2 regions of the Shewanella sp. 8A genome follow, and region 1 is predicted to be linked to the other one. Evidence: predicted binding sites of a transcription regulator. Region 1 holds the regulator's gene; the other holds the start of a gene.
What was found. The regulator sigma-54, encoded in region 1, starts transcription at its own class of promoters, with help from an activator protein. The targets are predictions, from matches to a motif close to GTTGGCACGNNNNTNGNNT.

Region 1 (4,876 bases):
ACAGGCATGTTTCCTCCATGGCGGCGGTGGATGGGTTGGCGTTTAGCTATTGAGGACTTAAGCCAAAGCGCAGCAGTACATTGTAATTTAGCGCACGGGAGGGCGTCGAGTCACAAATGTGTTTTACTGGTATAAGGTGCTGAAATCAAAACCAAACAGGATACTGAATACCGGCAGGGATCATCGAGATGATACCATCAGCAGGCTTCGTCAAACTTAGCGTCGATAAGGGCACAAATGGCATTAAGTGCAGGCTCGGCATCCGGGCCTTCGGCGATGAGGGTGATGGTTTTACCCATGCCCGTCTCGAGCATGAGTAGACCCAATACACTGGCGGCAGAGGCCTGTTTTTCACCTTGGATCAGCGTAATGCTGGCATCAAACTCAGAGGCCAATACCACGAGCTTTGTGGCGGCACGGGCATGTAAGCCGAGTTTATTGCAGATGGTGACTTGGCGCTCAAGTTTTGGCATGGCTCAACTCTCGATGGCGCGCATTGACTTTATGTTTGCCATTACTAAAACGTTTAGCTAGTTGCTCGGCTACATAGACTGAGCGGTGTTGGCCACCTGTGCAACCAATCGCAATCGTCAGATAGCTACGATTATTGCGCTCTAAATGCGGCAACCAGGTTTCGAGCAAATTCTCGATTTGCCAGATGAACTTATTCACCAGTGGCTGGCGATTTAAAAACTCCGCTACGGGTTCATCTAAACCGGTGAGAGGTCTAAGCTCCGGTTCCCAATGGGGATTTGGCAAAAAGCGCACATCAAACATAAAGTCAGCTTCGGTCGGCATACCATGCTTAAAACCGAAAGACTCGAAGTTGATCACCAGTTCCTTATCGACACTGCCAAGGAGTATTTGCCGCACTTGGTCGCTGAGTTCATAGATATTCAGATTCGAGGTATCTATATAGTGATCCATCTGCTGTGACAGCGGCTCCAGCAATTTGCCTTCAAGTTTGATGGCTTCTTGCAGTGACACTCGGCTCTTAGATAAGGGATGTAAGCGCCGCGTTTCGCTATAGCGTTTTAGCAGCACTTTATCGCTGGAGTTTAAGAAGAAGCTGGTGAGTTCAGTGCCCGTAGGCAGGCTGGCAAGCTGTTTAACCAGCACTTTGTCTTGCTCTGGTAAATTGCGCACGTCAACACTGATAGCAACGAGATCGTTACTGCCTTTGAGCTGTTCAAGCAAACTGCCAATCAAAGGCAAAGGCAAATTATCGACACAATAGTAGCCGAGATCTTCAAGCACTCTAAGTGCGACCGATTTGCCTGAGCCTGAACGCCCTGACACTATGACCAGTTTCATCCAATGATTACCTGATAGAGTTCCGTTTCATCATGCGTCTTGCGCAATTGTTTTAATATTTGCTTGTCACTGAGCTTTTCAGCCATGCATGACAAGGTACTTAGGTGCTGCTGACATTGGTCGGCAGGCACGAGTAGTGCAAATAAAATATCGACGGGTTGTTTATCGATAGCATCAAAGGCTATCGGCTCCTCACATTTTATCAATATCGCTATGGGTTGTGTTATATCGGTTAATCGACCATGTGGAATGGCGATACCGTTACCTATACCTGTGCTACCCATCTTTTCGCGCGCCACGAGGCTTTCGAAGATCTCTTGAGATGAGAGGGTGGGGTACTGGGCAGCGGCTAAGTCGCTGATGAGTTCCAGTACCTTTTTCTTACTGCCCGGAGTGGCGCAGGTTGTGCACTCCGGCCGCAGTATGGTACGAAGTTCCATTGCTAGTGTTTTGTTAACTTCTCTTTGTGTTTAATAACCTGACGATCAAGTTTATCAATCAGGACGTCTATGGCAGCATACATATCTGCATGCTCTGAAGTCGCGAAGACTTCACCACCGGTGAGGTTGATTCTCGCTTCGGCAATCTGTTGCATTTTCTCAACATTGAGCACAACGTGCACATTATTGATCTGTTCGAAATGACGTTCAAGTTTTGAAAACTTTTCCTCAACATATGCCCGTAACGATTCAGTAATCTCGATATGGTGTCCACTTAGGTTTATTTGCATAGAAACGTCCTCCGATACTCACAATAGGCTATAAACTTTTACGCTGATTGGAAGGGGGAATAAGCATCGCTTCTCGGTACTTCGCAATGGTTCTGCGCGCAACGTTAATTCCCTGTTCTGCCAGAAGTTGAGCCATCTTGCTGTCGCTTAATGGTTTTTTCTGGTTTTCCGCTGCAACCAGTTTCTTAATGAAAGCTCTGATTGCTGTGGATGAGCACTCACCGCCATCATCCGTCCCGACGTGGCTTGAGAAGAAATATTTTAGTTCAAAAAGTCCTTTTGGGGTATGCATGTATTTTTGTGTGGTCACCCGTGAAATGGTGGACTCATGCATCTCTACCGCCTCGGCGATATCGTTTAGGACCATAGGTTTCATGGCTTCTTCACCATATTCGAAGAAACCCTGTTGGTATTGCACTATGCAGTTTGCTACCTTGAGCAGTGTTTCGTTGCGGCTTTCAAGGCTTTTGATAAACCATTTAGCCTCTTGCAGATGGCCACGAATAAATTGGCTATCAGCTTGATTTTTTGAACTTCGGGCCATTGCTGCATATTGCTGATTTACGTTGATTTTTGGCATGCAGTCAGGGTTTAATTCGACCACCCAACGGCCGTTTTTCTTCGACACCGATACATCGGGGATCACATATTCTTCATCGACAGGGGTGATGAGTAAACCGGGGCGAGGATTCAAGGTTTGGATCAGCGCAATACTGTCCCTTAACTCGTCCTCTTTCAGTTTGGTCTTACGCATTAACAGCCTAAAGTCGCGAGCGGCGATCAGATCTAAATGATCTTTGATCAGCATGCGGGCGTTTTCGATGTGAGGGGTATCAGGCGAAAAATGAGATAGCTGGATCAGTAAACATTCGCTTAAATCCCTTGCCGCGACACCAACGGGGTCGAAATGTTGAATACGCTTGAGCACGGCTTCAACTTCGTCGAGTTCAATCTCGGGATTGCCCATGGCTTCGAGGATATCTTCAGTGCTTTGAGTGAGATAACCTTGATCGTCAATGGCATCAATAATCGCGGTGGCAATGGCTAAATCGGTTTCAGAGAAGGGTGTGAGGTTTTTTTGCCATTCTAAATGTTCGTACAACCCCTCGCTAGTTTCCCCTTGGAAGGGCATGTCATCTTCACGGCTGGCGCCAGAACCTGAGTTTGGCGATGCGGTAAATACTTCATCCCAAGTGGTATCCATGGGTAACTCTTCGGGCAGAGATTCTTTGGTCAGCGACTCGGCAATGTCCACGGTGGAATTATCTTGTTCCTGTGGCTGGGCAGTCGTTTCGCTAAAGTCGGTATCGGCGATATCTTGCTTACGTTCGCTAGGCGCGTCAAATTGCTCCTCTTCCAGCTCGAGAAGAGGATTAGAGTCTAAGGCTTGCTGGATTTCTTGTTGCAGTTCCAATGACGACAGTTGCAGCAGGCGAATGGCCTGCTGAAGTTGTGGCGTCATGGTTAACTGTTGACCCAGTTTGAGCTGGAGTGACGCTTTCATGTTACCGCTGATCCCTAGGTTATTATTGTGAGTTTAGGTCGCTTGATATCATATGGATGGAGCCTAGCGCTCTCAAATTCAAGGCTTATTAGCTTTGTTTTAGTAACTATAGCCTGAATTGTTCACCTAAGTACACAGCCCTAACTTGCTGATTGTCTAAGATCTCTGCGGGTGTGCCCTCGGCAATAAGATTACCGTGACTCACAATGTAAGCATGTTCACAGACGTCTAAGGTCTCGCGCACATTGTGGTCTGTGATAAGTACTCCAAGGCCTCGGCTCTTAAGCTGCTCGATAATTTTCTTGATATCGATAACGGAGATCGGATCAACGCCCGCAAAGGGCTCATCAAGCAGAATAAACTTGGGGTTGGCCGCTAAGGCGCGGGCAATTTCGACGCGGCGACGTTCACCGCCCGATAAGGACATGCCTTGGCTGTCACGAATATGGGTGATATGGAACTCTTCTAGCAGTTGCTCTAGTGCTTCTTCGCGCTGGTCACTATTGAGCTCTTTACGGGTTTGCAGTACCGCCATGATGTTGTCGTGTACGGTTAATTTACGAAAGATACTCGCTTCCTGTGGTAGGTAACCAATACCTTTGCGGGCACGCAGATGCATAGGATCGGCGGTTAAATCATCATCGTCGATAAAGATATGGCCTTTATCGCTTTTAACTAAGCCCACGACCATGTAAAAGGTGGTGGTTTTACCCGCACCGTTAGGGCCGAGTAGACCGACGACTTGACCCGTTTTTACTGTCAGGCTGACATCTTTGACAACCTGGCGGCTTTTATAACTCTTGGCGAGATTCTGTGCTTTTAAGGTGATTTGGGTCATTTAGAATCCTGTTTTTTCACAGGTTTATCTGTTGGTGTATTTTTGAGTTCTTCCTGATAATTATCAGGTTGAATAATGGTAATTACGCGATCATCACCATTGCCGCTACTTTCGGCGATCAGTTTTTGCTGAATAATATCGTAACGAATTAAATTGCCTGTAACTTGACTACCCGCTTGGTCTAGGGTCGCTGTACCAGTTAGGGTCAACGTCCGAGTGGCCATTTCATAGCGAATCTCTTTGGCGCTAGCAGATGCAGGGCGGCCATCATCAAGGATTTGGCTGTAGGTTGCTGGATTTCCTGTAGCCAGTAAGACTTTACTATTTTCGCCTTCGACAGAAAATGCACGGAGTTGATCCGCATGGATTTTAATTGAGCCTTGAACAACTTCAACGGGACCGAAGAAAATGATCTGATTGTTTTTAATGTCCGCAGTTTGACTGACGGCTTTAATTTTCACTTCTTGCTGTAAGTCACCGATCTTGGCGA
Region 2 (4,876 bases), on a different contig from region 1:
TGGGCATCGGCACAGCTTTTGCTGTGTGATATTTTAGGACTTCAGTGTCAAGCCGATGGCATACTTTAACCGGATAGGAACGCGTAATGGCTGAAGAAAGTAGCGGCGAACGCAGCGAGGAACCCACCGGGAGGCGCCTCGAACAGGCGCGGGAAAAAGGTCAGGTTGCCCGTTCCAAAGAATTAGGTACGGCCACAGTTCTGCTTTCGGCTGCAACAGGACTGTATATGCTCGGCCCTGGTATTGCAAAAGCACTTTCCAATGTGTTTGAACGTGTGTTTACCATGGATAGAGCTGCAATTTTTGATACTAATCAAATGTTTAATGTCTGGGGCGTTGTCGGCGGCGAAATAGGTTGGCCGTTGCTTAAGATTATGCTGCTGATTGTGGTGGTGGCATTTATCGGAAACGTGTCCCTTGGTGGAATGAATTTTTCTACCCAAGCCATGATGCCTAAAGCCAGCAAAATGAGCCCGATTGCGGGTTTTAAACGGATGTTTGGTGTGCAAGCCTTGGTTGAATTAACGAAGGGCATTGCTAAGTTTTCTGTTGTTGCGTTGGCGGCATATTTTCTTCTAAATCATTATTTTAATGATATTTTACTCCTTTCTGCCGATCATCTTCCTGGGAATGTCTACCACGCCTTAGATTTACTGGTATGGATGTTTATCCTACTTTGCTCTTCCGTATTATTCATTGTGGTAATCGATGTGCCATTTCAGATCTGGAACCATAATAAACAGCTGAAAATGACAAAGCAGGAGGTCAAAGACGAGTATAAAGATACCGAGGGTAAACCTGAGGTCAAAGGGCGAGTCCGCCAAATGCAGCGTGAATTAGCGCAGCGACGCATGATGGCCGAAGTTCCCAATGCGGATGTGATTGTGGTGAACCCTGAGCACTATGCAGTGGCGATAAAATATGATGTTAAGCGCTCTGCAGCACCTTTTGTGATTGCTAAGGGCGTCGATGAGGTTGCCTTTAAAATTCGTGAGGTAGCAAGGGCGCATAATATTGCCATTGTTACTGCACCACCACTTGCGCGGGCGATTTACCATACAACGAAACTTGATCAACAAGTCCCCGAAGGCCTATTTACCGCGGTAGCACAGGTACTCGCTTATGTATTCCAGTTAAGGCAGTATCAAAAAGGGCGTGGCCGCAAACCTATCCCTATCCCCGTTAATCAACCTATTCCTGAAGATCTGAAATACTAGTAACGATAGATGTTTCAGTATTATTTTTGCAGCCAAATGCAGCCAAATGCAGCCATCAGGAATCGTCTTGTAAGCCCTTACTCTTACTTTCTGTCATAAAAGCTGCTCGTCATTTGAGTAAGACAACCACACATCTTTCTTCGTTTCGCGCCAGAATGAACAAAATATAATCTTGAAATCTCAACAAGTCCTAGTAACGAGTAAATAGTGTTCTAACGTAAAGTTAGCTAGCTACATATTAGCTTCACTACCTGATTGTTAGTTGTTGGCGTGCTTTTTGCTTTTAGGCTGTTATACGTCAAAGTTTAGGTATCTGTGAATGGATGTTAAAGCCTCCCTAGGCCAAGTAAAACAGTTGAAGCTAAGCTCTTTTAAGGGCATAGGTACGCCAGCGCTAGTGCTTGCAGCATTAGCGATGATTGTACTGCCAATTCCCCCGTTTCTACTCGACATCTTATTTTCCTTTAACATTGCTTTAGCCTTGATTGTGCTTTTGGTCGCGATTTATACCGATAGACCTTTAGACTTTGCTGCCTTTCCAACCGTTTTATTAGTTGCGACACTGCTTCGACTTGCACTTAACGTGGCATCGACCCGTGTGGTATTACTCGAAGGTCACAACGGTGGTGATGCGGCGGGTAAGGTCATTGAAGCCTTTGGCTCCGTAGTGATTGGTGGTAACTATGCCGTTGGTCTAGTTGTATTTATCATTCTGATTATTATCAACTTTGCTGTTGTTACCAAAGGTGCTGGCCGGATTGCTGAGGTGAGTGCTCGCTTTACCTTGGATGCGATGCCCGGTAAGCAAATGGCAATTGATGCTGACTTAAATGCGGGCATCATTAATCAAGATCAAGCCAGAACTAGGCGGGCTGAAGTCACCCGCGAAGCTGACTTTTATGGCGCAATGGACGGTGCGTCTAAGTTCGTTAAGGGCGATGCTATCGCGGGTATCATGATTTTAGTGATCAACATTCTCGGTGGTTTTATTATCGGGATTGTGCAGCATGGTTTGACATTCTCTCAAGCGGTTGAAATTTATACCCTCTTAACAATAGGTGACGGGTTAGTCGCCCAAATCCCAGGCTTATTACTGTCAATTGCTGCGGCATTGATGGTAACTCGCCAAAATGAATCTGGCGATATGGGTCAGATGTTGATGAGTCAGATGTTTGACAGTCATAAATCGCTAGGGATTGCTGCTGGCGTATTGTTCGTTATGGGGATTGTGCCTGGAATGCCGCACATGGCGTTTTTAAGTTTCGCCGTTTTAACGGGATGTGCGGCTTATTTTATATTTAAACGTAATGAGGCTAAACGTGCCAAAGCCCTCGAACAAGTCAAAACGGGCCCAACGGAAAGAGCCGAAAGAGAGCCTAAGGAACTTAGCTGGGACGATGTGCATCATGTTGACACTATCGGTCTTGAAGTGGGTTACCGTTTAATCCCCTTAGTCGATAAAGGTCAAGGTGGAGAATTACTCAGCCGGATCAAAGGTGTACGTAAAAAGCTTTCGCAAGAATTGGGATTCTTGGTTCCTGCGGTTCACATACGTGACAATTTAGACCTTTCGCCTAATGCCTATCGTATTTCTCTTATGGGCGTTGTTGTAGGGGAGGCGGATATTCGCCATGACTGCGAGCTCGCCATTAATCCGGGACAAGTGTACGGTAAGTTAGATGGCATTGAGACCCGTGATCCTGCCTTTGGTCTCGAAGCCGTGTGGATTGCCCCTGAGCTGCGTGAACATGCCCAAACCTTAGGGTATACGGTAGTGGATGCCGCGACGGTAGTGGCAACTCATATCAGCCAAATATTGACGAATAATGCAGCAAAACTTTTAGGTTACGAAGAAGTGCAACAACTGATGGATATGCTTGCTAAACACTCGCCTAAGTTGGTGGATGGCTTTATTCCTGATGTGATGCCGCTCGGAAATGTCGTAAAAGTGATGCAAAACCTATTAAATGAAGGAGTTTCTGTCAGAGACTTGCGTACCATAGTGCAAACTTTGTTAGAATACGGCACTAAGAGTAACGATACTGAAGTGTTAACTGCGGCGGTGCGTATTGCATTGAAGCGCATGATCGTTCAAGAGATCTCTGGCCCTGAACTCGAAATCCCCGTCATAACTTTGGCGCCAGAGTTGGAACAGATGTTGCATCAATCAATGCAAGCAACGGGTGGAGATGGTCCCAATATCGAGCCAGGTCTTGCGGAGCGTATGCAACAATCCTTAGCGGATGCCGCTCAAAAGCAAGAAATGGTCGGACAGCCTGCCATTTTGCTAACGTCTGGTATGTTACGTGCGACCCTGTCTCGCTTTGTTAAATATACTATTCCTAATCTCAGAGTGATTTCTTACCAAGAAATCCCCGATGAAAAGCAAATACGCATCGTATCTGCCGTCGGCCAGTAGAGGACGCATAAGTGAAGATTAAACGTTTTTTTGCCAAAGACATGCGTGCTGCACTGGCCCAAGTGAAGGACACGCTCGGCTCCGATGCGGTGATTATGTCCAATAAAAAGGTGAACGGCGGTATTGAGATTGTCGCTGCCGTTGACTACGACGAGCCAAAAGCGAAAGCGCCTGCTGCGACTCCGACCTTTATGGATGTGAGTGATGACTTAGTTTCGCTCGGTGCCAAAGCGCCTATCCGCGCTGAAACTAAGCTAAAACCCTCGGCGCCAGCGGACTCACTCCAAGCCTTGCTTGAGAAGCAACAAAATCGTTTAAACCAACAACTCACGCATCAACAACAAGATGCAGAGCTTCCTGCATGGGCTAAAGGATTACAAGCTACCGCAGCTGCGCCTAAAGCTGAGCGCCGTGATATGGGCAATCCCTTCGATAAAAAGTCACAGAGTTCGCAAAAGCAAAATGCCGATCTTGAAGCCATGCGCGACGAGTTATCATCCTTACGTAATTTGTTGACCCATCAGGTTTCAGCATTGATGACTGAGCATAAAAAGCGTATCGACCCTGTCGGTGCCATGCTGGAGTCAAAGTTGTTGGAGGCCGAGTTTTCACCAGCGGTGGCAAACAAATTAGCTGCGCTGAGCCAACACTATACTCCTGCAGAATTAGTTCGTGCACTGCCGCAAAGTCTTGCGAATATGCTTGATAATCAAGGTGATGATATTGTTAAGCAAGGCGGTGTTGTGGCATTAGTTGGTCCCACTGGAGTGGGGAAAACCACTTCCTTGGCTAAACTGGCCGCACGCTTTGCTGCTCACCATGGTGCTGACCAAGTGGCATTGATTACCACAGATCATTATCGTATTGGCGCCTATGAGCAATTGGCCACCTATGGCAAAATCATGGGCTGCCCAGTCAAACAAGCCCATGACCTTGCTGAACTAGAGCAAATTCTGTATCAGTTTAGAAATCGCAAGCTAGTATTGATAGATACCGCGGGTATGGGCCAACGAGATATGCGGCTTTACCAGCAACTTGATAATTTAACTGCAAATAGCAGAATACCTATCCGCAGTTATCTGGTACTGTCTGCCACAGGACAGCGCCGCGTGCTGCAAGATGCTGTAAATCACTTTAAACGCATTCCCTTATCTGGTGTTGTACTCACCAAACTTGATGAATCTGTGTCTTTAGCGGGCGCATTAAGTGTGTTGATCCAAAGTGGATTGCCATTAAGTTA

Region 2: flhA (flagellar biosynthesis protein FlhA) is a predicted target of sigma-54. The motif match lies at 1,482-1,500, and genes of this name have one in related genera.

The regions. Positions count from the first base shown of each region.
Region 1 covers NZ_JAMDJP010000021.1:4,919-9,794, forward strand. Annotated here, with positions in the region: gene mgtE (magnesium transporter) at 1-8, opposite strand, end outside; gene M0413_RS15590 (HPr family phosphocarrier protein) at 198-473, opposite strand; gene rapZ (RNase adapter RapZ) at 460-1,314, opposite strand; gene ptsN (PTS IIA-like nitrogen regulatory protein PtsN) at 1,311-1,754, opposite strand; gene hpf (ribosome hibernation promoting factor) at 1,757-2,044, opposite strand; gene M0413_RS15610 (RNA polymerase factor sigma-54) at 2,073-3,548, opposite strand; gene lptB (LPS export ABC transporter ATP-binding protein) at 3,655-4,386, opposite strand; gene lptA (lipopolysaccharide transport periplasmic protein LptA) at 4,383-4,876, opposite strand, start outside.
Region 2 covers NZ_JAMDJP010000027.1:16,350-21,225, forward strand. Annotated here, with positions in the region: gene fliR (flagellar biosynthetic protein FliR) at 1-69, shown strand, start outside; gene flhB (flagellar biosynthesis protein FlhB) at 87-1,217, shown strand; gene flhA (flagellar biosynthesis protein FlhA) at 1,537-3,636, shown strand; gene flhF (flagellar biosynthesis GTPase FlhF) at 3,648-4,876, shown strand, end outside.